DNA from 3 places in the Tardiphaga sp. vice154 genome. Region 3 is predicted to be linked to each of the others. Evidence: predicted binding sites of a transcription regulator. Region 3 holds the regulator's gene; each other region holds the start of a gene.
The links. Region 3 encodes LexA, which represses DNA repair genes until DNA is damaged. Its sites were predicted from a motif close to TGTTCNNNNTGTGTTCNG; they were not measured.
Positions count from the first base shown of each region.

Region 1: the regulator LexA is predicted to act here: its motif matches at 3,563-3,580, upstream of FIU28_RS15255 (single-stranded DNA-binding protein).
Region 2: the regulator LexA is predicted to act here: its motif matches at 3,105-3,122, upstream of FIU28_RS10490 (ImuA family protein).

Region 1 covers NZ_CP041399.1:3,270,193-3,277,972, forward strand. Annotated here, with positions in the region: gene gyrA (DNA gyrase subunit A) at 1-2,058, opposite strand, end outside; gene FIU28_RS15250 (DUF2306 domain-containing protein) at 2,256-2,660, opposite strand; gene FIU28_RS15255 (single-stranded DNA-binding protein) at 2,889-3,413, opposite strand; gene FIU28_RS15260 (outer membrane protein) at 3,875-4,645, shown strand; gene uvrA (excinuclease ABC subunit UvrA) at 4,886-7,780, shown strand, end outside.
Region 2 covers NZ_CP041399.1:2,256,775-2,264,554, forward strand. Annotated here, with positions in the region: gene cnbZ (2-amino-5-chloromuconate deaminase CnbZ) at 1-145, shown strand, start outside; gene FIU28_RS10480 (UdgX family uracil-DNA binding protein) at 321-1,763, opposite strand; gene FIU28_RS10485 (putative DNA modification/repair radical SAM protein) at 1,773-3,011, opposite strand; gene FIU28_RS10490 (ImuA family protein) at 3,182-3,970, shown strand; gene FIU28_RS10495 (Y-family DNA polymerase) at 3,867-5,513, shown strand; gene FIU28_RS10500 (error-prone DNA polymerase) at 5,510-7,780, shown strand, end outside.
Region 3 covers NZ_CP041399.1:2,729,916-2,737,695, forward strand. Annotated here, with positions in the region: gene FIU28_RS12750 (glutamine--tRNA ligase/YqeY domain fusion protein) at 1-88, shown strand, start outside; gene FIU28_RS12755 (ComEC/Rec2 family competence protein) at 333-2,609, shown strand; gene lexA (transcriptional repressor LexA) at 2,603-3,340, opposite strand; gene FIU28_RS12765 (molybdopterin molybdotransferase MoeA) at 3,503-4,711, opposite strand; gene moaC (cyclic pyranopterin monophosphate synthase MoaC) at 4,735-5,262, opposite strand; gene trpC (indole-3-glycerol phosphate synthase TrpC) at 5,468-6,265, opposite strand; gene trpD (anthranilate phosphoribosyltransferase) at 6,269-7,288, opposite strand; gene FIU28_RS12785 (peptidylprolyl isomerase) at 7,429-7,780, opposite strand, start outside.

The sequences.
Region 1 (7,780 bases), 540 kb from region 3:
GATCTCCTCGCCCTCGTCCAGCTTCATCGCGATGATGCCGGAGCGACGGACATCGACGAAGTCCGACAGCTTGTTGCGCCGCACATTGCCGCCGGTGGTGGCGAACATCACGTCGAGCGTTTCCCAGGTCGCCTCGTCCTCGGGCAGCGGCATGATGGTGGTGATGCGCTCGCCCTGCTCCAGCGGCAGGATGTTGATCAGCGCCTTGCCGCGGCCGTTCGGCGGCGCTATCGGCAGCCGCCAGACCTTCTCCTTATAGACTTGGCCGCGCGACGTGAAGAACAACACTGGCGTATGCGTCGAGGCGACGAACAGCCGCGCGACAAAATCCTCGTCCCGCGTCGCCATGCCGGAACGTCCCTTGCCGCCGCGGCGCTGCGCGCGGTAGGTCGAGAGCGGCACGCGCTTGACGTAGCCATGGTGCGACACCGTCACCACCATGTCCTCGCGCTGGATCAAATCCTCGTCCTCGACCTCGCCTTCCTGCTCGATGATCACGGTCTTGCGCGGCGTCGCGAATTCCGACTTAACCGCGGTGAGTTCGTCCTTGATGATGGTCTGGACGCGGGCGCGCGAGCGCAGGATTTCGAGATAGTCGGCGATCTCGACCGCGAGCTTGTCGAGCTCTTCGGAAATTTCCTCGCGGCCCAACGCCGTCAGGCGGGCCAGACGCAGGTCGAGAATGGCCTTCGCCTGCTCGAACGACAATCGCGCGGTGCCGTCTTCGGCGAGGCGATGGCGCGGATCGTCAATCAAAGTGATCATCGTGGCCACGTCCTGCGCCGGCCAGTGCCGCTCCATCAGGATGTCGCGCGCGGTCGCCGGATCCGGCGAGGTACGAATCACACGAATGACTTCGTCGATATTCGCCACCGCGATGGCGAGGCCGACAAGGATATGGGCGCGGTCGCGCGCCTTGTTGAGCAGGAATTTGGTGCGCCGGGTGACCACGGTCTCGCGGAACGCGACGAATATCCGCAAGAGATCCTGCAGGTTCATCAGCAGCGGGCGACCATTGTCGAGCGCCACCATGTTGCAGCCGAAATTGGTCTGCAACGGGGTGAACTTGTAGAGCTGGTTCAGCACCACGTCGGCGACGACGTCGCGCTTCAGCTCGATCACCACGCGGAAACCATCACGGTCGGATTCGTCGCGCAGGTCGGAGATGCCCTCGATCTTCTTGTCGCGCACCAGTTCGGCGATACGCTCGACCATGGTGGCCTTGTTCACCTGGTAGGGGATTTCCGAGATGATGATCGCTTCGCGGTCTTTTCGCGCGGGCTCGATCGAAACCTTGCCGCGCATCACGACGGAGCCGCGGCCGGTGAGGTAAGCTTGGCGGATGCCGGAGCGGCCGAGGATGATGCCGCCGGTCGGGAAGTCCGGGCCGGGAATGATCTTGTTGAGGTCGTCGATGGTCAGCGAGGGGTCGTCGATCAGCGCGATGCAGGCGTCGATGACTTCGCCGAGATTGTGCGGCGGGATGTTGGTGGCCATGCCGACGGCGATACCGCCGCCGCCATTCACCAGCAGGTTGGGAAACTTGGCGGGCAGCACGCGCGGTTCGCGAAACGAGCCGTCGTAGTTGTCCTGGTAGTCGACCGTGTCCTTGTCGAGATCGTCGAGCAGCGACTGCGCGATCTTGGTCAGGCGCGATTCCGTGTATCGCATCGCGGCGGCGGCATCGCCGTCGACCGAACCGAAATTGCCCTGGCCGTCGATCAACGGCACCCGCATCGAGAAGGTCTGCGCCATGCGGACCATCGCGTCATAGACCGACTGGTCGCCATGCGGATGATACTTACCGATGACGTCGCCGACGGTACGCGCCGACTTGCGGTACGGCTTGTTCCATTCGAAGCCGTTCTCGTACATCGCGTACAGGATGCGGCGATGCACGGGCTTGAGGCCGTCGCGCGCATCGGGCAACGCGCGCGCCACGATCACGCTCATCGCGTAATCGAGATACGAGCGTTTCATCTCGTCGAGAATGGAAACGGGACGGATATCCGAGGGCGCCGGCGGCTCCCCGGGTTTCTTGTCGTCTGTGTCGGCCAAGGATGATTTCCGGTGAGATTCTGCTGGGAATCATATAGCGCATCAACGCCCGGCAAGCCACCCCCGTGCGCTCCCCGCAGCTGGATTTTAGCCTCGCTTTTCCAACCACTTAGAGCCGGATATCGCGGCTTGCCGCGGACCTGCCGATCGGCCATCGCGGGACCCGCGAATCGGCCCGCGGCCGGGCTTCGCCTTGGCTATGGCCCGAACACCACCGCATGCATGATCCGCCCCGGCACCAGCGTGAACGCGCCGGCGATCACCAGCGCGCCGGTGAAAATCGAAATCATCGTCCAGCGATGCGCGTCGACCTTGTGCCGGCGCGCGTACCAGACACCGAGCGGGGCCGTCACCAGCACCACGATCGACAATAAATGGATCGGCCCGAAGCTGCGCCAGAGCCGGAAGCTATGGCCCTGGATCCACAGCGCGCTGATCGCCACGGTCAGCATCAGCGCGACCCAGATCCAGCCCAGCGTGCGATGCGGCAGCCTGCCCTTCGGGGCTGCCAGCAGCACCACGCCAAGCACGAAGGCCGCCAAAGCCGCCAAGGCGTGCAGCGGGACCGGGCGGACGGCATCGAGCAGCGGATCGATCGACATGGGAACTCCGGAAAACGAAATCGATGTAAATACTATTTACATCGATGGTTCCATCGTCAAGCCCGGCGTTCCGCCTGATGTGTAGCCCGGATCACAATCCGGGGCCCACCAACGGACTGCTCGATATTCAACCGGATGGATGGGCCGGCCCCGGATTGTCATCCGGGCTACGAAAAACACCGGCGCCTCGCAGCGCCGGTGTCTCGAATGCTGAACTGATAATCGCGATCAGAACGGGATATCGTCGTCCATGTCGCTGCCGCGACCACCGCCGCCGCCACCGCCGGCCGGCGAGCTCGCCGCGACGCGGCGCGGCTGCGACGGGCTGCTGGCGCCGAAGCTGCCGCCGTCGTCGCCGCCATAGCTGTCACCGCCGCCGCCCGCGCCTGCCCCGCCGCCGGCGCGGCCGTCCAGCATCGTCAGCGTCGAGTTGAAGCCCTGCAGCACGATCTCGGTCGAGTACTTCTCGACGCCCTGCGGATCGGTCCACTTCCGGGTCTGCAGCGCGCCTTCGATATACACCTTGGCGCCCTTCTTGAGATACTGCTCGGCGACCTTGGCGAGACCCTCGCTGAAGATCACCACGCGGTGCCACTCGGTCTTTTCCTTGCGTTCGCCGCTCGCCTTGTCGCGCCAGGTGTCGGACGTAGCGATGGTGAGATTGACGACCGGGTTGCCGTTCTGCATCCGGCGCACTTCCGGGTCCTTGCCCAGATTACCGACCAGAATCACCTTGTTTACGCTGCCCGCCATACCGCTCTCCTGAACTCACACTGAAATTGCTGTTGCGCTATCGCGCCAGCCACAAGGCCGGTCCGCAACCGCTGCGGCATCATCCTATACGGTCCGGCATCCCGACAGGTCGCCGATCCCCGACTTATCCCCGGCGATCGGCGCCACTATGTTCTATTTTTGTTCTTAAGCCAAGGCCGTACTATCAAAACGCCCGGCTTGACTTATGGATATTCGCGCACCGCAGCGACTTCTGACATTTCGGACAGCAGTATTGACGTAACACCTCACTGCAGTGCGAAGAAAAATGCGAAATAGTTCATTAACTTAGAAGCCGCGCCATTTCCGCGGCGACTGTGGCTTTGCGGTGACGGACAGCGCTGCAACTCTAAGGTACAAAGTTCGCGATGGAGTCGAATACGGCGCTCGCGCCTTGGGGATCGCTTCGGGGGAACGAAGCGACATGAACAGGAGAATTTGAAATGAAAAAACTTTTCCTCGCCACCGTCGCACTGGCTGCCTTGGGCACAGCGACTTCTGCTTCCGCCGCCGACCTCGCCCGGCGGACCTATACCAAAGCGCCGCCGATGATCGCCGCGGTCTATGACTGGTCGGGTTTCTACATCGGCGGTAACGGCGGCTACGGCTCGGCCAGCAAGTGCTGGGATTTCATCCCGTCGACCGTTGCGGGCGTTCCGACCGGCGCGGCTAACGTCGGCGAAGGCTGTCACGACGCCGACGGCGGCACCGCGGGCGGCCAGATCGGCTACCGTTGGCAGAACGCTTCCTGGGTCTACGGCCTGGAAGCCCAGGGCAACTGGGCTGACTTCAAGGGCAGAAATGTCAGCACCCCGTTCCCGCTGATCGCGAACCGCTCCAAGATCGATGCCTTCGGGCTGTTCACCGGTCAGATCGGCTATGCCTGGAACAACACGCTGCTGTACGTGAAGGGCGGCGCCGCCGTGGTCAATGAGGAGTACTCCTCGGTCAACGCCGCAACGGGATTGCTGTTGGCGACGGCCAGCAGCAACACCCGCTGGGGCGGCGTGATCGGCGTCGGGCTGGAATATGGCTTCACCCCGAACTGGTCGTTCGCGGTGGCCTATGACCACATCTTCCTCGATGGCCGCGATGCCCGCTTCACCACCCCGGCTGGCGTCTTCTACGCCAACGACCGGATCAGCGGCGATGTCGATCTTGTCACCGCCCGCATCAACTACCGCTGGGGCGGCCCCGCCGTCGGCCGCTACTGAGCCAACCGCAGTTTCGATACGAAGGCCGGCTCTCGAGCCGGCCTTTCTGTTTGCGGGGACGCGGTCGTCCTGCCCACCCCTGCAACCCGATCGCCAACAATCCGTTGATGATTTTCGCCGGGCACTGGAAATCTCCCCTCGTTCTTCCTATGTTCCGAAGTCAGTCAATTGGCGTTTGATCCCGGCATGCCCGGCGATACCAGCCCGGATTCGGCGCGCCTGATGCGCCGGGGATTTGTCATGGACGAGATCATCAAGGCCAAGCGGCAGCCGGTCGGCTCGGCGCTGCGCAACATTACCATCCGCGGCGCGCGCGAGCACAATCTGAAGAACGTCGATCTCGAGATCCCGCGCGACAAGCTGGTGGTGTTCACCGGCCTGTCCGGCTCCGGCAAGTCCTCGCTGGCTTTTGACACGATCTATGCCGAGGGCCAGCGCCGCTACGTCGAATCGCTGTCTGCCTATGCCCGCCAGTTCCTGGAAATGATGCAGAAGCCGGACGTCGACCAGATCGACGGCCTGTCGCCCGCCATTTCCATCGAGCAGAAGACCACCTCGAAAAATCCGCGCTCGACGGTCGGCACCGTCACCGAGATCTACGACTATATGCGCCTGCTCTGGGCGCGGGTCGGCGTGCCCTACTCGCCGGCCACCGGCCTGCCGATCGAGAGCCAGACCGTGTCGATGATGGTCGACCGTGTGCTGGCGCTGCCGGAAGGCACACGGCTCTATCTGCTGGCGCCGGTGGTGCGCGGCCGCAAGGGCGAATATCGCAAGGAGATGGCGGAATACCTCAAGAAGGGATTCCAGCGCATCAAGATCGACGGCAGCTTTCATGAACTGGCCGAGGCCCCGGTGCTCGACAAGAAATTTCCGCACGACATCGACGTCGTCGTCGATCGGATCGTGGTGCGCCCGGATATCGGCCAGCGCCTCGCCGAGAGCTTCGAGACCGCGCTGAAACTGGCCGAAGGTCTGGCCGTGATCGAATATGCCGACGCGCCGCCGTCCGCGCCTGTCGAAGACAACAAGAAGGCCGACAAGAAGGTCGCCAAGATCCACGACAAGACCGGCGCCGAGCGCATCCTGTTTTCGGAGAAATTCGCCTGCCCCGTCTCGGGCTTCACCATCCCCGAGATCGAACCGCGGCTGTTCTCGTTCAACAACCCCTACGGCGCCTGCCCGAAATGCGGCGGCCTCGGCGTCGAGCAGACCATCGATGCCGAGCTGGTGATCCCCGACAAGGACCTGACGCTACGCAAGGGCGCGATCGCGCCATGGGCGAAGTCATCGTCGCCCTATTACATCCAGACCCTGACGGCGCTCGGCAAGTTCTACAAGTTCACGCTCGACACCAAGTGGAAAGATCTGCCGAAGAAGACGCAGAACGCCATCCTGCATGGTTCCGGCGACGACGAGATCAAGTTCTCCTACGAGGACGGCGTGCGCGCCTACGACACCAAGAAGCCGTTCGAGGGCGTCGTCACCAATATCGATCGCCGCTTCCGCGAGACCGAAAGCGAATGGGCGCGCGAAGAGCTCGGCAAGTATTTTTCCGACGTGCCGTGCGACGCCTGCTCGGGCTACCGGCTGAAGCCGGAGGCGCTCTCCGTCAAGATCGGCGGCAAGCATGTCGGCGAGATCTCGGAAATGTCGGTGCGCAAGGCCGGCGAATGGTTCGCCACCGTACCCACCATGCTCAACAAGCAGCAGAACGAGATCGCGCTGCGCATCCTGAAGGAGATCCGCGAGCGCCTTTCCTTCCTGCTCGACGTCGGCCTCAACTATCTGACACTGGCGCGCGCCTCCGGCACGCTGTCGGGCGGCGAAAGCCAGCGCATTCGCCTCGCGTCGCAGATCGGCTCCGGCCTCACCGGCGTGCTCTACGTGCTGGATGAGCCCTCGATCGGCCTGCACCAGCGCGACAATGCGCGGCTGCTCGATACGCTGCGCCGGCTGCGCGACCTCGGCAACACCGTGATCGTGGTCGAGCATGACGAGGACGCCGTGCTCGCCGCCGACTACGTCGTCGACGTCGGCCCGGGCGCCGGCACGCATGGCGGCCATATCGTGGCGCAGGGCACGCCGAAGCAGGTGATGGCCAATCCGAATTCGCTGACCGGAAAATATCTCACCGGCGAGATGTCGGTGCCGGTGCCGGTGCGCCGGCCGCCGAACCATCGCCGCACCATCAAGGTGATCAACGCCCGCGGCAACAATCTGAAGAACGTCTCGGCGGAGATCCCGCTGGGGCTGTTCACCGCCGTCACCGGCGTCTCCGGCGGCGGCAAGTCGACGCTGCTGATCGACACGCTCTACAAGGCGATCGCGCGAAAACTCAACAATGCCAGCGAGGGCGCCGCCCCGCACGACCGCATCGAGGGGCTCGAGCACATCGACAAGATCATCGAGATCGACCAGTCGCCGATCGGCCGCACGCCGCGCTCCAACCCCGCGACCTATACCGGCGCCTTCACGCCGATCCGCGAATGGTTCGCCGGCCTGCCGGAATCCAAGGCGCGCGGCTACGAGGCCGGTCGCTTCTCGTTCAACGTCAAGGGCGGCCGCTGCGAGGCCTGCCAGGGCGACGGCGTCATCAAGATCGAGATGCACTTCCTGCCCGACGTCTACGTCACCTGCGACACCTGCAAGGGCAAGCGCTACAACCGCGAAACCCTCGAAGTGCTGTTCAAGAACAAGTCGATCGCCGACGTGCTCGACATGACCGTCGAAGAAGCCGCCGACTTCTTCAAGGCCGTGCCGCGCGTCCGCGAAACTTTTAAAACATTGCAGCGCGTCGGGCTCGACTACATCCACGTCGGCCAGCAGGCCACGACTTTGTCCGGCGGCGAGGCGCAGCGCGTCAAGCTGGCCAAGGAACTATCCAAGCGCGCCACCGGCCGCACGCTGTACATCCTGGATGAGCCGACTACCGGCCTGCACTTCCACGACGTCGCGAAGCTTCTCGAAGTGCTGCACGAGCTGGTCTCGCAGGGCAACACGGTGGTGGTGATCGAGCACAATCTCGAAGTCATCAAGACCGCGGACTGGGTGATCGACCTCGGCCCCGAAGGCGGCGACGGCGGCGGCGAAATCGTCGCCTGGGGCCCGCCCGAAGACATCGTCAAAGCGCCG
Region 2 (7,780 bases), 470 kb from region 3:
TGATTTCCACGCGCTCGCCGCCGACGAACTGGTCCGCCTCGGCGCTGCGCGTGCCGGCCTGACCTGGCACTATGCGCGTCCGCCGGTGGTGGACATGGAATTCGAGGTCGATGCACGGCGCGTGATGCGGGAGATGGTGATCTAAGGCTCTTAGCTCGAACGCCTCTGTTGTCGTCCCCGCGAAAGCGGGGACCCATAGCCTCCGTCCGCAGTGAGGCGACACGCCGTTTGCCACAACGATCTCTCGCTTCATATCGACAGCGTGTATGGGTCCCGGCGTTCGCCGGGACGACACGATAGGATGGAGAGCCGCTGCGGAGTTACGCCGCTTTCGCTTCGCTCAGGTGTTTCGCCACAATCCGCAGATCCTCGACGAAGTGCGCATACTCCCGTGCGCGGGCTTCTTCGTCCGGCAATCGCAGCAGGTAGGACGGGTGCACCGTCACCAGCACGCGGGTCTTGTCATCGAGTTCGAGGATGCGGCCGCGGGTCTTGGCGATCGGCGTGGCCTTGCCCAGCACGCTATGCGCGGCCGTGGCGCCCATCGCCACCACCAGCTCGGGCTGCACCGAGGCCTTCTCGCGCTCGTACCACGGGCGGCACGCCTTGATCTCGGCGATGCCCGGCTTCTGGTGCAGGCGAAACTTGCCGCGCGGCACGAACTTGAAGTGCTTCACCGCGTTCGTCATGTAGACCTTGCCGCGGTCGACGCCGGCTTCCGCCAGCGCGCGGTCGAGCATCTGCCCGGCCGGACCGACGAAGGGGTGTCCGGCCAGATCCTCCTTGTCGCCGGGCTGCTCGCCGACCATCATCACCGAGGCCTTTTGCGGGCCTTCGCCGAACACGGTCTGCGTCGCGTCCTTCCACAACTCGCACATCCGGCAATGGCTGGCCTCGTCGCGCAGCGCCGCGATGCTTTCGGTGTCGGCGTGAACCCGTTTCGGCATCGGCGCCTCCCGGTGCTGCAGGCGTTTCGGTTCGGTGGGCGGGCTTGCGATCATCGCGCCGCTGAGTTTCTCGGCCTGCTCGATCAGCGGCCGGATCAAGGCGGCCTCCGGCAGGTTCTTCCAGTATTTCTTCGGCATCTCCGACTGCATGGCCTTGGTCTTCAGCCGCGCCGGATTGAAGATCGAGGCGTAATAGGTCAGCCAGGTCTCTTCCAGCCGGTCCTCGCTTGGCGCGTCGGATTTCGGCACGCCCGGCGTGATCGAGACGGCATGGCCATCCCAATGCGCGCAGACGTCCGGCGTGAGAATCGACCACGCCATGTCGGCGAAGCGGCGCGTGAAAAACGGCGTGGTGGCTTCGACGATGTGATGCTCGGGCTCGAACCAGGCGACGAAGCGCGACTTCGGTTCGCGGCCGATCTCGCGAAAGCGCACGAAGGCCGTCATCTTGTGCTTGTCGCGGCGTACCGCCTTTGACAGCGCGTGGAGCTTCGCGATGTCGGGATCGGTCGCGACCTGCAACAGCTCGTGGTTCGAGCGCAGCCGCCACAGCACGCGGTAGAGCAAAGCGAAGCGTTCGGGGGCGCTGTGCAGGATCACGGTTCTGGCGAGATCGACGAAACTCGCGGAGACGTTGAAGGTGCCGGCCGGCGTTTCCAGCGGCGGCGTTTCGCGCGGCGCGGCGAACAGTTCGGGCTCGTCTGTCGGCGCCGACCAGGTGACGTCTTCCGGCTTGATATTGTTGAGCGCCAGGGTCCGCGCGGCCTTGCGCCAGCCGTTGAAGTCGGTTTCGCTGTCGAGGGTGATGAAGTGCATCGGTTTTCTCTAAAACCCGAACCCCAGCTGTGTCGCTTTCGGCTTGAAGCGCGCGGCGAGGTGCGCGCCGTCGAGCAGATGCACCGCGGGCCGGTGATCGGGGAGAACGATGAACGGCAGCGCCTTGTTCCGCGGGATGTGCAGTTTGGCGAGGTCGCCGACGCGGATCGAACTGATGCGCCGCGTTGCGATGATGCGGTCCACTGCCTTGGCGCCGAAGCCCGGTACGCGCAGCAAATCCTCGCGGCTCGCCTTGTTGACGTCGAGCGGGAAGCGCTCGCGGTTGCGCAGCGCCCAGGCGAGTTTGGGGTCCATGTCCAGGGACAGCATGCCGTCGTCGGCGCTGACGATCTCGTCGGCATCGAAACCGTAGAACCGCATCAGCCAGTCGGCCTGGTAGAGGCGGTGCTCGCGGATCAGGGGCGGCGCGCGCAATGGCAGCGCACGGCTGGAATCCGGGATCGGGCTGAACGCGGAGTAATAGACGCGCTTCAGTTTGTAGGAGCCGTAGAGGTTGGCCGAGGTCGAGATGATGGTCTGGTCGGTCGCGGCATCCGCGCCGATGATCATCTGCGTGCTCTGTCCCGCCGGCGCAAAGCGCGGGCCGACATTGCCGCGCGGCGTGATCTTCTTCGCCTCGCGCGCCTCGTCGAGCTTCAGCCGCAGCCGGCCCATGGTGCGGCGGATGGCGCGGACGTCCTTCTCCGGCGCCAGCGTCGCCATGCTGGCTTCTTCCGGCACCTCGATGTTGATGCTGAGCCGGTCGGCATAAAGGCCTGCCTCGGTGATCAGCGCCTCGTCGGCTTCCGGGATCGTCTTGAGATGGATGTAGCCCTTGAAATGCCGCTCGCGCAGTTTTCGCGCGACCGCGACGACCTGTTCCATCGTGTAGTCCGGGTTCTTGATGATGCCCGACGACAGGAACAGGCCCTCGATGTAGTTGCGGCGATAGAAGTCGAGCGTCAGCGTGACCACCTCGTCGACCGTGAAGCGGGCGCGCTGTACGTTGCTCGAGGCGCGGTTGACGCAATACAGGCAATCGTAGTTGCAGGCATTGGTGAGCAGGATCTTCAACAGCGAGATGCAACGGCCGTCGGGCGCATAGGAATGGCAGATCCCCATGCCCGGCGCGGTCGAACCCACGCCCTTGCCGTCGCGGCTGTCCTTGCGCTCGCTGCCGCTGGACGCGCAGGACGCATCATATTTGGCGGCATCCGCCAGGATCGCCAGCTTGCGTTGCACGTCCATTATTTGAATCCCTTTGATTCCATTGACGTAAAAAATTGCTTCGGTCGGCCGGTCTGAATCGCGTTGACTCCGCCGACCCTCTTAGCTTTATAATAGAACATAGCATGAACAATTGAGCCAGTCTTTGGTTCTCTAAACATCTGAATTACTGGCAATCTGAGGAGCGACGCATGAGCGGCGATCGCACAACCATGCTTGCGCATCTGCGCGGCAGCATCGAACGCGTCGAGACGCATTCGGATACCTACGCGCCCGATCGGGTTCCACTGGGCCATGCCGAGGCCGATGCCGCATTGAAGGGCGGGCTGGCGCGCGGCGCGCTGCACGAGGTGTTCTGCGAGGGACGCCAGAGTGCCGCGGCGACCGGCTTCATCGCGGGTCTCGCGCGACGCATCAGCCCGGACCGGCCGCTGCTGTGGATCCGGCAGGATTTTGCCGAGCGCGAGACTGGCGCACTCGCGATGAGTGGCTGGAACGAACTCGGGCTCGATCCGCGCGGCCTCGTCACGGTGCGCGCGCCCGATGTCGAGACGGCGTTGCGCACCACCGCGGACGCTCTCGCCTGCGACGCGCTGGGCGGCGTGGTGCTGGAGAGTTTTGGCGAGAGCAGGCAGTTCGATCTGGTCGCCAGCCGCAAGCTGACGCTGGCGGCGCGCGGCTCCGGCGTCACGGCGTTGTTGTTGCGCGTCGCGGCGATGCCGACGGCGTCGACCGCAGAAACCAGATGGATCGTGCGCTCGGCGCATTCGCCGCCCGGCAATGCCTGGCAGGTATGGGGCGCGCCGATGCTGGACGCGCAACTGGTTCGCAATCGTCATGGCCCGAACGGCCAATGGATCATGGAATGGAAGTCTGATGAGTGTGTTTTCCGTGAAGCGACGTATGCTCAGCCTGTTCCTGCCACGGCTGCCCACCGACCGCCTGCAGCGGCTGCGCACGCGCAGCGGCGCGCCGGATAACAAAGCGTTTTCGAGCGAAGTGGGGACCGGTTCGCGCGAAGAAAACGCGTCCAACCAAAAAGCCAACCCGGTCATCGTTGTCGCCAAGCACAGCAACGCGCTGCAGATCGCGGCACTCGATCATGCGGCGGCCAAACTCGGACTCGAAGTCGGCCTGCCGCTGGCCAATGCCCGCGCGATGTGCCCGGACATCCAGGTGTTCGACTCCGATCCCGCCGCCGACCGGCTGCTGCTCAACCACATCGCCGACTGGTGCGACCGCTTCACGCCCTTGGTGGCGCTCGACGGGCCGGACGCGTTGTTTCTCGACATCACCGGCTGCGCGCATCTGTTCGGTGGCGAGGCGGCCTTGATGCAGATGCTGTGCGCCGCGCTGGCCGCGCAGGGCTTTGTCGTGAGTGCTTCGATCGCCGGCACCTCGATTTGCGCGCGCACGCTGAGCCGCAACAGCCACGGCCGGATCATTGCGGACGGCGCGGAGGCCGAGGCGGTCAAGGCGTTGCCGGTGTTCACGCTCGGCGCCGCAGAGGCGATCACGCGCGGGCTGCGCCGCGCCGGGCTGAAGACCATCGGCGACGTCGCCTCGCGCGCGCGCCACGAGATCACCGCGCGGTTCGGCGCGGAATTCACGACGCTGCTCGAGCAGGCGCTCGGGCAATCTGATGCGCCAATCTCCCCGCGAAAACCGCTGCCGGATTACATCGTCGAAAAACGCTTTCCCGAACCGGTCGCGACCGACGGCGTGATCGCCGCGACGTTGTCGAGCCTCGCCGCGATGCTGGTCGGCGCGATGGACAAACAGGGCAAGGGCGCGCGACGGCTGGAAGCCAGCTTCTTCCGCACCGACGGCGCGGTGCGCTCGATCACGGTGGAGACCGGGCAGGCCGTGACCAAGGTCGCGGTGATCGAGCGATTGTTCCGCGAGCGGCTGGATTCGATCGCCGATCCGCTCGATCCCGGCTTCGGCTTCGACCTCATTCGGCTGTCGGCGGGGCGCACCGAGATCGTGGTGCAGCAGCAGCGCGACCTCGACGCCAATGTGCACGACAATGACGAGTTGGCCGCGCTGATCGACCGCATCGCGGCGCGGATCGGCGCGAAGCGCGTCGTCGTGCACCTGCCGGTCGACACCCATATTCCGGAGCGCGCGATGGCGATGGCGCCGGCGCAGCATCAGTTGATCGTCGCCTCGCAAGCGGTGTGGCCGGCGCGCGCGCCGGACGAGCCGCCGTTGCGGCCGCTGCGGCTGTTCGCGTATCCCGAACTCATCAAGGTGATCGCCGGCGTGCCGGACGGCCCGCCCGCGCAATTCCGCTGGCGCCGCGCAACGCATGCCGTGGTGCGCGCCGAAGGGCCGGAGCGCGTCGCGATGGAATGGTGGCGATCGCACGGCGAACTCCTCACGCGCGACTATTTTCGCGTCGAGGACGAGGCCGGTCTGCGGTTCTGGCTGTACCGCGACGGCCTCTATGGTCGCGAGAAAATCTCCGAAGAGGGCCTACCGGTGTCGCCCGACTGGTTCATGCACGGACTGTTCGCGTGAATGACTACGCCGAGATCGGCATTACCACGAATTTCTCGTTCCTGCGCGGCGGGTCGCATCCGGGTGACTACGTACACCAGGCCAGCGAACTGCGCATTCCCGTCATCGGCCTCGCCGATCACAACACGCTGGCCGGCGTGGTGCGGGCCTATAATGAACTCGACAATGACGAGGTCGTGCATAAGCCAAAACTGCTGATCGGATCGCGGCTGGTGTTCGCCGACGGCACGCCGGATATCCTGATCTACCCGAAAGACCGCGACGCCTATGGACTGCTGTGCCAGTTGCTGACGCGGGGCAAGCGCGCCGCCGGCAAGGGCGAATGCCACCTCGCGCTCGGCGATCTGCTGGACTTCGCCGAAGGCCAATTGCTGGTGCTGACGCTGCCGCATCGTTTCGAGACGGCTGTGGCGCTGGTTGTACTGGCGCAATTGAAAGCCAGCCAAGCCGATGGCGTGTGGCTGGCGGCGAGCATCCTGTATCGCGGCGACGATCGCCGCCGCCTGGCGCTGCTGCAGCGCGTCGCCGACACCGCGCGGGTGCCGCTGCTCGCCACCAACGAGGTGCTGTACCATCATCCCGACCGCCGCCCGATCCAGGACGTGCTGAGCTGCATCCGCGAGAAGGCGACCATCGAAACCATCGGCACGAAGCTCGAGGCCAATGCCGAGCGCTTCATGAAGCCGGCCGCCGAGATGGTCCGGCTGTTCCGCGACGCGCCGGACGCCATCGCCGAGACGATGCGCTTTGCCGGTCGCATCACGTTCTCGCTCGACCAGTTGAAATATCAATATCCCGACGAGCCGGTGCCCTCCGGCAAGACCGCGCAGCAGCATCTCGAGGATCTGACCTGGGAAGGCTACGCGAAGCATTTCCCGAACACGGTCGACGCGAAGCTCGAGGCGACGCTGAAGAAGGAGCTGCGCCTGATCGCCGAGCTGAACTACGCGCATTACTTCCTCACCGTGCACGACATCGTGCAGTTCGCGCGCGGCCAGAACATCCTGTGCCAGGGGCGCGGTTCGGCGGCGAATTCGGCGGTCTGCTACATGCTCGACATCACCTCGGTGAACCCCGCCGAGGTCGACCTGCTGTTCGAGCGCTTCATCTCCAAGGAGCGGCTGGAGCCGCCGGACATCGACGTCGACTTCGAGCACATCCGCCGCGAGGAGGTGATGCAATATGTCTATCGCCGCTACGGCCGGCATCGCGCCGCGATCATCGCCACCGTGATCCACTACCGCCCGCGCTCGGCGATCCGCGACGTCGGCAAGGCGCTGGGGCTCACCGAGGACGTGACGTCGGCGCTGGCCGATACCGTGTGGGGAAGCTGGGGCCGCGGCCTCAACGAGATGCAGGTGCGGCAGGCCGGGCTCGATCCCGCCAATCCGATGATCTCGCGCGCCATCGAGCTGGCCTGCGAGCTGATCGAATTCCCGCGGCATCTGTCGCAGCATGTCGGCGGCTACGTGCTGACGCAGGACCGGCTCGACTCTTACGTGCCGATCGGCAATGCGGCGATGGACGACCGCACCTTCATCGAATGGGACAAGGACGACGTCGACACGCTGAAGATGATGAAGGTCGACATTCTCGCGCTGGGCATGCTGACCTGCATCCGCAAATGTTTCGATCTGATCCAGCAGCACAAGGGCCAGCGCTTCGAGCTGCGCGACATCAAGGCCGAGGCGCTTGATGCGAAACCGGTGTTCGCCATGCTGCAGCGGGGCGAGTCGCTCGGCGTGTTCCAGGTCGAGAGCCGCGCCCAGATGAACATGCTGCCGCGGCTGAAGCCGAAGAATTTCTACGACCTCGTCATCGAAGTCGCGATCGTGCGGCCCGGCCCGATCCAGGGCGACATGGTGCATCCCTATCTCCGGCGCCGCAAGATGAACCCGGAGGACATCGAATATCCCTATCCGAAGGGCGGCGACAAAAACGAGCTCTACAACGTGCTGCACAAGACGCTCGGCGTGCCGCTGTTCCAGGAGCAGGCGATGCGGATCGCCATCGAGGCCGCCAAATTCACCCCGGAGGAGGCCAACGGCCTGCGCCGCGCCATGGCGACGTTCCGCAATGTCGGCACCATCGGCTCGTTCGAGCAGAAGATGGTCGGCAACATGATCGCGCGCGGCTACGATCCGGAGTTTGCCAAGAACTGCTTCGAGCAGATCAAGGGTTTTGGTAGCTACGGCTTTCCGGAGAGCCACGCCGCCGCGTTTGCGCAGTTGGTCTATGTGTCGTCGTGGCTGAAGCACTACCATCCC
Region 3 (7,780 bases):
TTTCTGCCGCGACAAGGATTCCGCGCCGGGCAAGTTGGTGTTCAACCGCACGGTGGGATTGAGGGACAGTTACGCCAAGGCGACCTGAACTGTCATTCCGGGGCGCGGGCGGCGGTAGCCGACCGCGAACCCGGAATCCCGAATTGTTCATCGTCCCATCTCGGGATTGCCCGCCACTCCAATTGGAGTGGCTGAGGTTCGCTCGCGCTGCAGCGCTCGCGCCCCGGAATGACAACTAGCACTGCAAGCAGTCCCATATTCCCCATCCGTTCCCGTAGTCGACCGGTAATTCCTTCCGCTAGCATGCTGGCGGGAACAGCCGGGCGACGGCGATGGCAAACCGCAACATCAACCAACCGCGCGCGCATGCCGGCACCTGGCCGCCGCAGGCGGTGCCGTCGGCTGGTACTGCGCGGCCGGGCACGCGGCTCTGGCAGACCTTAATCGGCACGTTGCAGGCATGGGCGCGCGCGGAAGCCGGGCCGGGGCGGCTGCTGCCCTGGGTGCCGGTCGCGTTCGGTGCCGGCATCGCGCTGTACTTCGCCGCCGAGCACGAGCCGGTGGCCTGGGTCGCGGCGTCGACAGCGGCCGTCCTCGCCATTGCCGCGTTCCTGTCGCGCCGGCAAAAGTGGTTTCCGCTTATCGTGATGCTCGCCGCGATTGCGGCAGGCTTCGCGATTGTCACGCTGAAGACGGCGCGGATTGCGCACGCCGTGCTGGCGAAGCCGCTCTACGGCGTGGCGCTCACCGGCTACGTCGAAACGCATGAAGAGCGCGAGCGCACCGATCGCTTCGTTCTGCGGGTGACGACGATGGAGAGCCCGCGTTCGCAGGTGCGGCTCGAACGGGTGCGGCTGTCGGTGCGCAAGGGCGCCGCACCTGCGGTGGGCAGTTTCGTCCAGTTGAAAGCGCGGCTGCAGCCGCCGCTGCAGCCGTTACGACCCGGCAGCTACGACTTCGGTCGCGACCTGTACTTCCAGGGCATCGGCGCCTCCGGCTTCGTCACCGGCAGCATCAAGGCAGTCGATCCGCCGAATGTGCCGGGCTGGCGGTTGCGCTACGCCGCGACCATGCAGGGCTTTCGCGATGCGATCGACGCGCGCATCCGCACCGTGCTGTCCGGCGACGCCCGCGCCATCGCCACCGCGCTGTTGACCGGGCGGCGCGACGCGATCTCGCCGGAGGTCAATGATGCGATGTTTGTCTCGGGGCTCGGCCACGTCTTGTCGATCTCCGGCTATCACATGGCGGTGGTCGCCGGCGTGGTGTTCTTTACGGTGCGCGCGCTACTGGCGCTGATCCCCGCGTTTACCGTGACCTTTCCGATCAAGAAATATTCGGCTGCCGCGGCCCTCGCCGCGGCGCTGTTCTATCTGTTGCTGTCGGGCGCGGAGGTGGCGACGCAGAGATCGTTCTTCATGACGGCGGTGGTGCTGCTCGCGATCATGGTCGATCGCCGCGCCATCACCTTTCGCACGTTGGCGGTGGCGGCGATGATCGTGCTGGTCGCGATGCCGGAAGCCTTGGTGCATCCGAGCTTCCAGATGTCGTTTGCCGCGACATTGGGACTGGTGGCGCTGGTGCAGGGCGGCGTGCCGGTCCTCTTGGCATCGCCGGACCATTCCGCAACGGCGCGCGCCGCGCTCTGGGGCGGTCGCGAGATCATCCTGCTGACGCTGGCGTCGCTGGTCGCCGGCCTCGCCACCACGCCCTATGCGGCGTTTCATTTTCACCGCGTGACGCCGTATGGCGTTTTCGCCAATCTGCTGGCGATGCCGGTGGTCTCCGTGCTGGTGATGCCGGCCGGACTGCTCGGGCTGGCCGCGATGCCGTTCGGTTTCGACGGCGTGTTCTGGCGGCTGATGGATGTCGGCATCCAATGGATGATCGTGGTGACGCAATGGGTCGCGGCCTTGCCGGGAGCCATCGGACGGGTCGCCGCGTTCGGGCAGGGGCCGCTGATCGCCGCGACGCTGGGGATCATCCTGCTCGGGCTGCTGCGCACGCCGCTGCGCTGGATCGGCGCCGGTGTGCTGGCGCTATCGATTGCCGCGGTGCTCACGGTCAAGATGCCGGACGTGTTGATATCAAATGACGGCCACCACGTCGCGGTTCGCGGCCGCGATGGACGGCTGCAATGGATGCGCAGCACCAAGGATACGTTTTTGCAGAAAGAGTGGCTCGGGGCCGACGCCGATCCGCGGCTGCCGAATGAGGCGTCGCTCGGCCACGGCGTGGCATGCGATGTCGCGGGATGCGTCGCGGCGCTGGCCGATGGGGCTCTGGTTGCGCTGGCGCTGCAGCCCGACGCTTTTGCCGATGACTGCGCGCAAGCGGTGCTGATCGTCACGTCAAATCAGCCGCCGGCCAATTGCGCCGCAAAGGTGATCGATGCGGAAACCCTGCGGGCCAGCGGCGCACTGATTTTGCGCCGAAGCGGCGACGGATTTGCAACCACCGCCGTCCGGCCGAAAGGCGTCAACCGGCCGTGGTCGGGCGCAGTGCCTGATGCCGCCGAACCATCAAGCGCTGCAGGACGGGGCAACCGCCCGGTCGATGCGACGCCGGCCGAAGCCGACGTGCAGGCCGATGATTCCGCTGCTCAGTAGCGGCGATAGATCCCGACCAGCTTGCCCTGGATGCGAACCCGGTTCGGCGGCAGGATGCGGACTTCGTAGGCGTCGTTAGCGGGCTCCAGCGCGATCGAGGCGCCGCGGCGGCGGAAGCGCTTCAAGGTGGCTTCCTCCTCGTCGATCAGCGCGACCACGATGTCGCCGGTATCGGCGCTCTCGTTTTTCTGGATCAGCGCCATGTCGCCATCGAGGATGCCGGCGTCCTGCATCGAGTCACCGCGCACTTCCAGCGCGTAGTGCTCGCCGGTGCCGAGCATGTCGGGGGGTACGCTGATGGTGTGGCTGCGGGTCTGCAGCGCCTCGATCGGCGTACCCGCGGCGATGCGGCCCATCACCGGGACGGCCACCGAGCGGCGGCTGTCTTCCTCGTAATCGCCGTTGCCGTTGTTGTTGCCATTGCCGGTCGACAAGGGTCGCACCTTGCCGAGCGTGCCTTCGATGACGCTGGGCGTGAAGCCACGGCGGCCGGTGGCAGGTGCTGCGGCGCCGCCGAGTTCGGGCAGCTTGATGACTTCGATGGCGCGCGCCCGGTTCGGCAGCCGGCGGATGAAGCCGCGCTCTTCAAGCGCCGTGATGAGGCGGTGGATACCGGATTTGGAGCGCAGGTCGAGCGCGTCCTTCATCTCGTCGAAGGACGGCGGCACGCCGGCTTCCTTGAGCCTTTGGTCGATGAATTTCAGAAGTTCATACTGTTTGCGCGTGAGCATCTGGAGCCATCCTTGGTTGACGGGATCAGCCGCCGCATCATCATCGTCGGTTTCAGGACCGGGCAAAGCCACGACATCTCGAAACAAATCATGAACGAACACTATCTGTTCCATATGTGTTCCGCAACGCTTAAATTCCGGTCAACAAAACCGCAAGAGGGCTCAGATCGGCAATCGCACAAACTCGCAAAGCGAACCCTTGGGCGCCGCCACAGCGAACGGCCGACGGATCAGAAGTCCTTGCGCGGCAGCGAGATTTCCCAACAAGGAGGAGTCCTGCCTGGATACCGCCGTCGCGATCACGCTACCGTCGTCGCCCGGCGTCAGCACCGCGCGCAGATAATCTTCGCGCTGATCATTGGCGGCAAGATCGCGACCGACCCGACCCGATTCGATGGCATGGGCGACCTGCGCGCGGCCGGACAGCGCGCGAATCAACGGCACCATGAACAGGAAGGCGCAGACATAGGACGACACCGGATTGCCGGGCAGGCCGATCACCCGCATCGCGCCGCGCCGTCCGTTCATCATCGGCTTGCCCGGCCGCATCGCGATCTTCCAGAACGCCATCTCGACGCCGGCGGCCTCCAGCGAGGGCTTGACCAGATCGTGGTCGCCGACCGAGGCGCCACCGGTAGTGACGAGGATATCGGCGCCTGCGTCGATCGCACGCTGGATCGCCGAGGCGGTCGATTCCAGCGTGTCGGCGGCGATGCCGAGATCGATCACCTCGGCGCCTTCGGCGCGCGCCAGGGCGCGAAGCGCAAAGCCGTTGGACAGGACGATCTGGCCGGGGCCGGGGATGGCGCCGGGCAGCACCAGTTCGTCGCCGGTGGCGAGTACGGCGATCACCGGGCGGCGGCGCACCGGCAGTTCGGGGTGGTTCATGCCGGCGGCGAGCGACAGATCGCGATCGGTGAGGCGCTGCCCGGCGCGCAGCAGAACGTCGCCTTCAGCGAAATCGATGCCGGCCGCGCGGATGTGCTTCGCCACGGTGGCGGCTTCGTTGATGAGGACGACGGCGCCGTCGCGCGAAGTGTCTTCCTGGATCACGATGGCGTCGGCACCGTCCGGCACGACGCCGCCGGTGAAGATGCGCAGCGCCTCGCCGGCGGCCAGCGCGCGCTCGAACGGCCGGCCGGCGGCGACCTCACCGATCACCGTGAGCCGCGCGCCCATCACGGCATCGGCGGCGCGCACCGCATAGCCGTCCATCGCCGACATCGGCTGCGGCGGCTGCGTCCGATTGGAGGCGATGTCGCGCGCCAGCACGCGGTGGTACGCCGCCTCCAGCGGCACCATTTCCTCGGGCAGGGCGTCGGCGCCCGCGAGAATGGCAGCCATCGCGTCGGCAACCGGCATCAGGGCCATCAGTCAATCTCCAGGCGTCGTGATCAATCGGCGTCGTTGTCGGTGACCAGATAATGGCCCGACTTGCCACCCTTCTTTTCGACGAGATGAAGGCCTTCGATGCGGACGCCGCGCTCGACGGCCTTGATCATGTCGTAGATCGTGAGGCACGCGATCGAAACCGCGGTCAGAGCTTCCATCTCGACGCCGGTGTTGCCCGAGACCTTCACGGACGCGCGGACCCGGCAGCCCGGCAACTTCTTGTCCGGCGTGATATCGAGCGTGACCTTCGACAGCATCAGGGGATGGCACAGCGGGATCAGGTCGGAGGTGCGCTTGGCCGCCATGATGCCGGCGATCCGAGCGGTGCCGAGCACGTCGCCCTTCTTGGCGTTGCCGGAGACGATCAGTTCCAGCGTCGCCTTGCTCATGATCACCAGGCCTTCGGCGACGGCGAGACGCTCCGTTGCCGGCTTGTCGGAGACATCGACCATGCGCGCCTCGCCGGCGGAATCGATGTGGGTGAGGGCGGGGGCGTCGCTCGCGGTGCGCCTCGATTTCTTGCCGGCCATGACTTTGGATCCTGTCTTTGCAAAACGGACTTGCGCGCCGCTGCTCTTTCTTCCCCTCTCCCCTTGTGGGAGAGGGTGGCCGCGCGATAGCGCGGGCGGGTGAGGGGGCGTGTGTTGCACTCCGCAGCTCCCCCTCATCCGACGCCGACTTCGTCGGCGCCACCTTCTCCCACAAGGGGAGAAGGGAAGAAAGCAAGGATGCGACTCACGCCGCGCGTTTCAGCAGCGCCTTGGTCGCGGCCGTAACATCTGCCTGCCGCATCAGGCTTTCGCCGACCAGGAAGGTGGAGATGCCCACGCGCTCGAGGCGGGCGAGGTCGGCGGCTTCAAAAATGCCGCTCTCGCCGACCATCAGGCGGTCTTTCGGGATCATCGGCGCCAGCGTCTCGCTGGTCGCTAGCGTCGTCTCGAAGGTCCGCAGATTGCGGTTGTTGATGCCGATCATCGGGGAGCGCAGGTTTAGCGCGCGCTCCAGCTCCGGCTGGTCGTGGACCTCTAAAAGCACATCCATGCAATGCTCGATCGCGGCATCCTCGATGTCGCGGGCGGCGGCGTCATCGAGCGCCGCCATGATGATCAGGATGCAGTCCGCGCCGTGCGCGCGGGCTTCGACCACCTGATAGGTTTCGAACATGAAATCCTTGCGCAGCACCGGCAGCTTCACGGCGTTGCGCGCCGCGACCATGAAATCGAGGTGGCCCTGGAACGACGGCGTGTCGGTAAGAACCGACAGGCACGCCGCGCCGCCGGCCTCATAGGCCTTCGCCAGCGTGGGCGGGTCGAAGTCTTCGCGGATCAGGCCCTTCGAGGGGGAGGCTTTCTTCACTTCGGCGATCAGCGCGAAGTCGCCCTTGTCGAGCTTTCGGTAGATCGCGGTCATGAAGCCGCGCGGCGGCGACGCGGTCTTGGCCAGCGCTTCCAGCTCGGACAACGGGTGCGCGCGCTTCGCGGCGGCGATTTCCTCGCGCTTGTAGGCCTCGATCTTGGTGAGGATATCGGACATCGCTCAGTCCTTCGCGTTCGAAACCGTGACCAGCCGCTTCAGCTTTTCCAGGGCGGCGCCGCTGTCCAGCGACGTCTGCCCCATCGCTATGCCTTGCTTCAGGTCGGCTGCCTTGCCGGCGACGATCAAGGCCGCGGCAGCGTTGAACAGAGCGACGTCGCGGAACGCGCCGGGCTTGCCGTCGAGCACGGCCTTGAGCGAGATCGCATTCGCCTCGGCGTCGCCGCCGCGCAGCGCGTCGGGGCCGGCGCGGGGCAGGCCGGCGTCTTCCGGCGTAATCTCGAACGAGCGGATCTCGCCGTTCTTCAACTCCGCCACGAAGGTCGGGCCGCTCAGCGTGATTTCATCGAGGCCATCGGAGCCATGAACCACCCAGGCGTGCTTGGAGCCCAGATTCTTCAGCACCTGCGCCAGCGGCAGCACCCATTGCCGCGAGAACACGCCGACCATCTGCCGGGTCACGCCGGCAGGATTGGAGAGCGGGCCGAGCAGGTTGAAGATGGTGCGGGTCGCCAGTTCGACGCGGGTCGGGCCGACGTTCTTCATCGCCGGATGATGCGACGGCGCGAACATGAAGCCGATGCCGGTCTCGGTGATGCAGCGGCCGACGTGGTCAGGCGTGATGTCGATCTTGATGCCGAGCGCGGCCAGCACGTCGGCGGCACCGGAGCGCGACGACAGCGCCCGGTTGCCGTGCTTGGCGACCGGCACGCCGCAGCCGGCGACGATGAAGGAGGCGCACGTCGAGACGTTAACGGAGCCGGAGCCGTCGCCGCCGGTGCCCACCACGTCAACGGCGCCCGCAGGAGCATCTACGCGCAGCATCTTGCCGCGCATCGCCGCGACCGCGCCGGTGATCTCGTCGACGGTCTCGCCGCGCACCCGCAGCGCCATCAGCAGTCCGCCCATCTGCGACGGCGTCGCTTCGCCCGACATCATGCTGTCGAAGGCCGCCGACGACTCTTCGCGAGACAACGTGGCGCCGGTGGCGACCTTGGCAATGAGTGCCCTGAGATTGTCCATCAGATGCTTTCAGTATCTCGTCATGGCGAGGAGCCCTTGCGACGAAGCAATCCAGTCCTCGTGTGGCCTTCTGGATTGCTTCGTCGGAGCAACATTGGCAAGGCCAATGTTGCTGCTCGCTCGCAATGACGGCGTTGGGCCTAGTTGGTGTCGGCGGCCGCCGCGCCGGTGGCGACGGCAACGGCTTCCTCGTTGATCCTGGTGCCGATCTGGGTTTCGAGCCGGGTGACGTATTGCGCGACCTGTTCGTCGGTCTGGCCGCGCTGCAGCGTCTCCTTCAGCGTCTTCACCTCCGCGGAGGCCATGTCGACGGCGGGGGCGCTGACATCGGTCACGCGGAACACGATCCATTCGCTGGAGCTCGTGCCCTGCGCCTGTCCGGCATCATTCTTCGCGCTGCGGAATACCGACTGGATCACGCCGGGCGACAGTTCGGGCAGGTTTGCGTCGCGCTTGAACGGCGCGGAGGTCACAACCTTCAGGCCGGTCGCG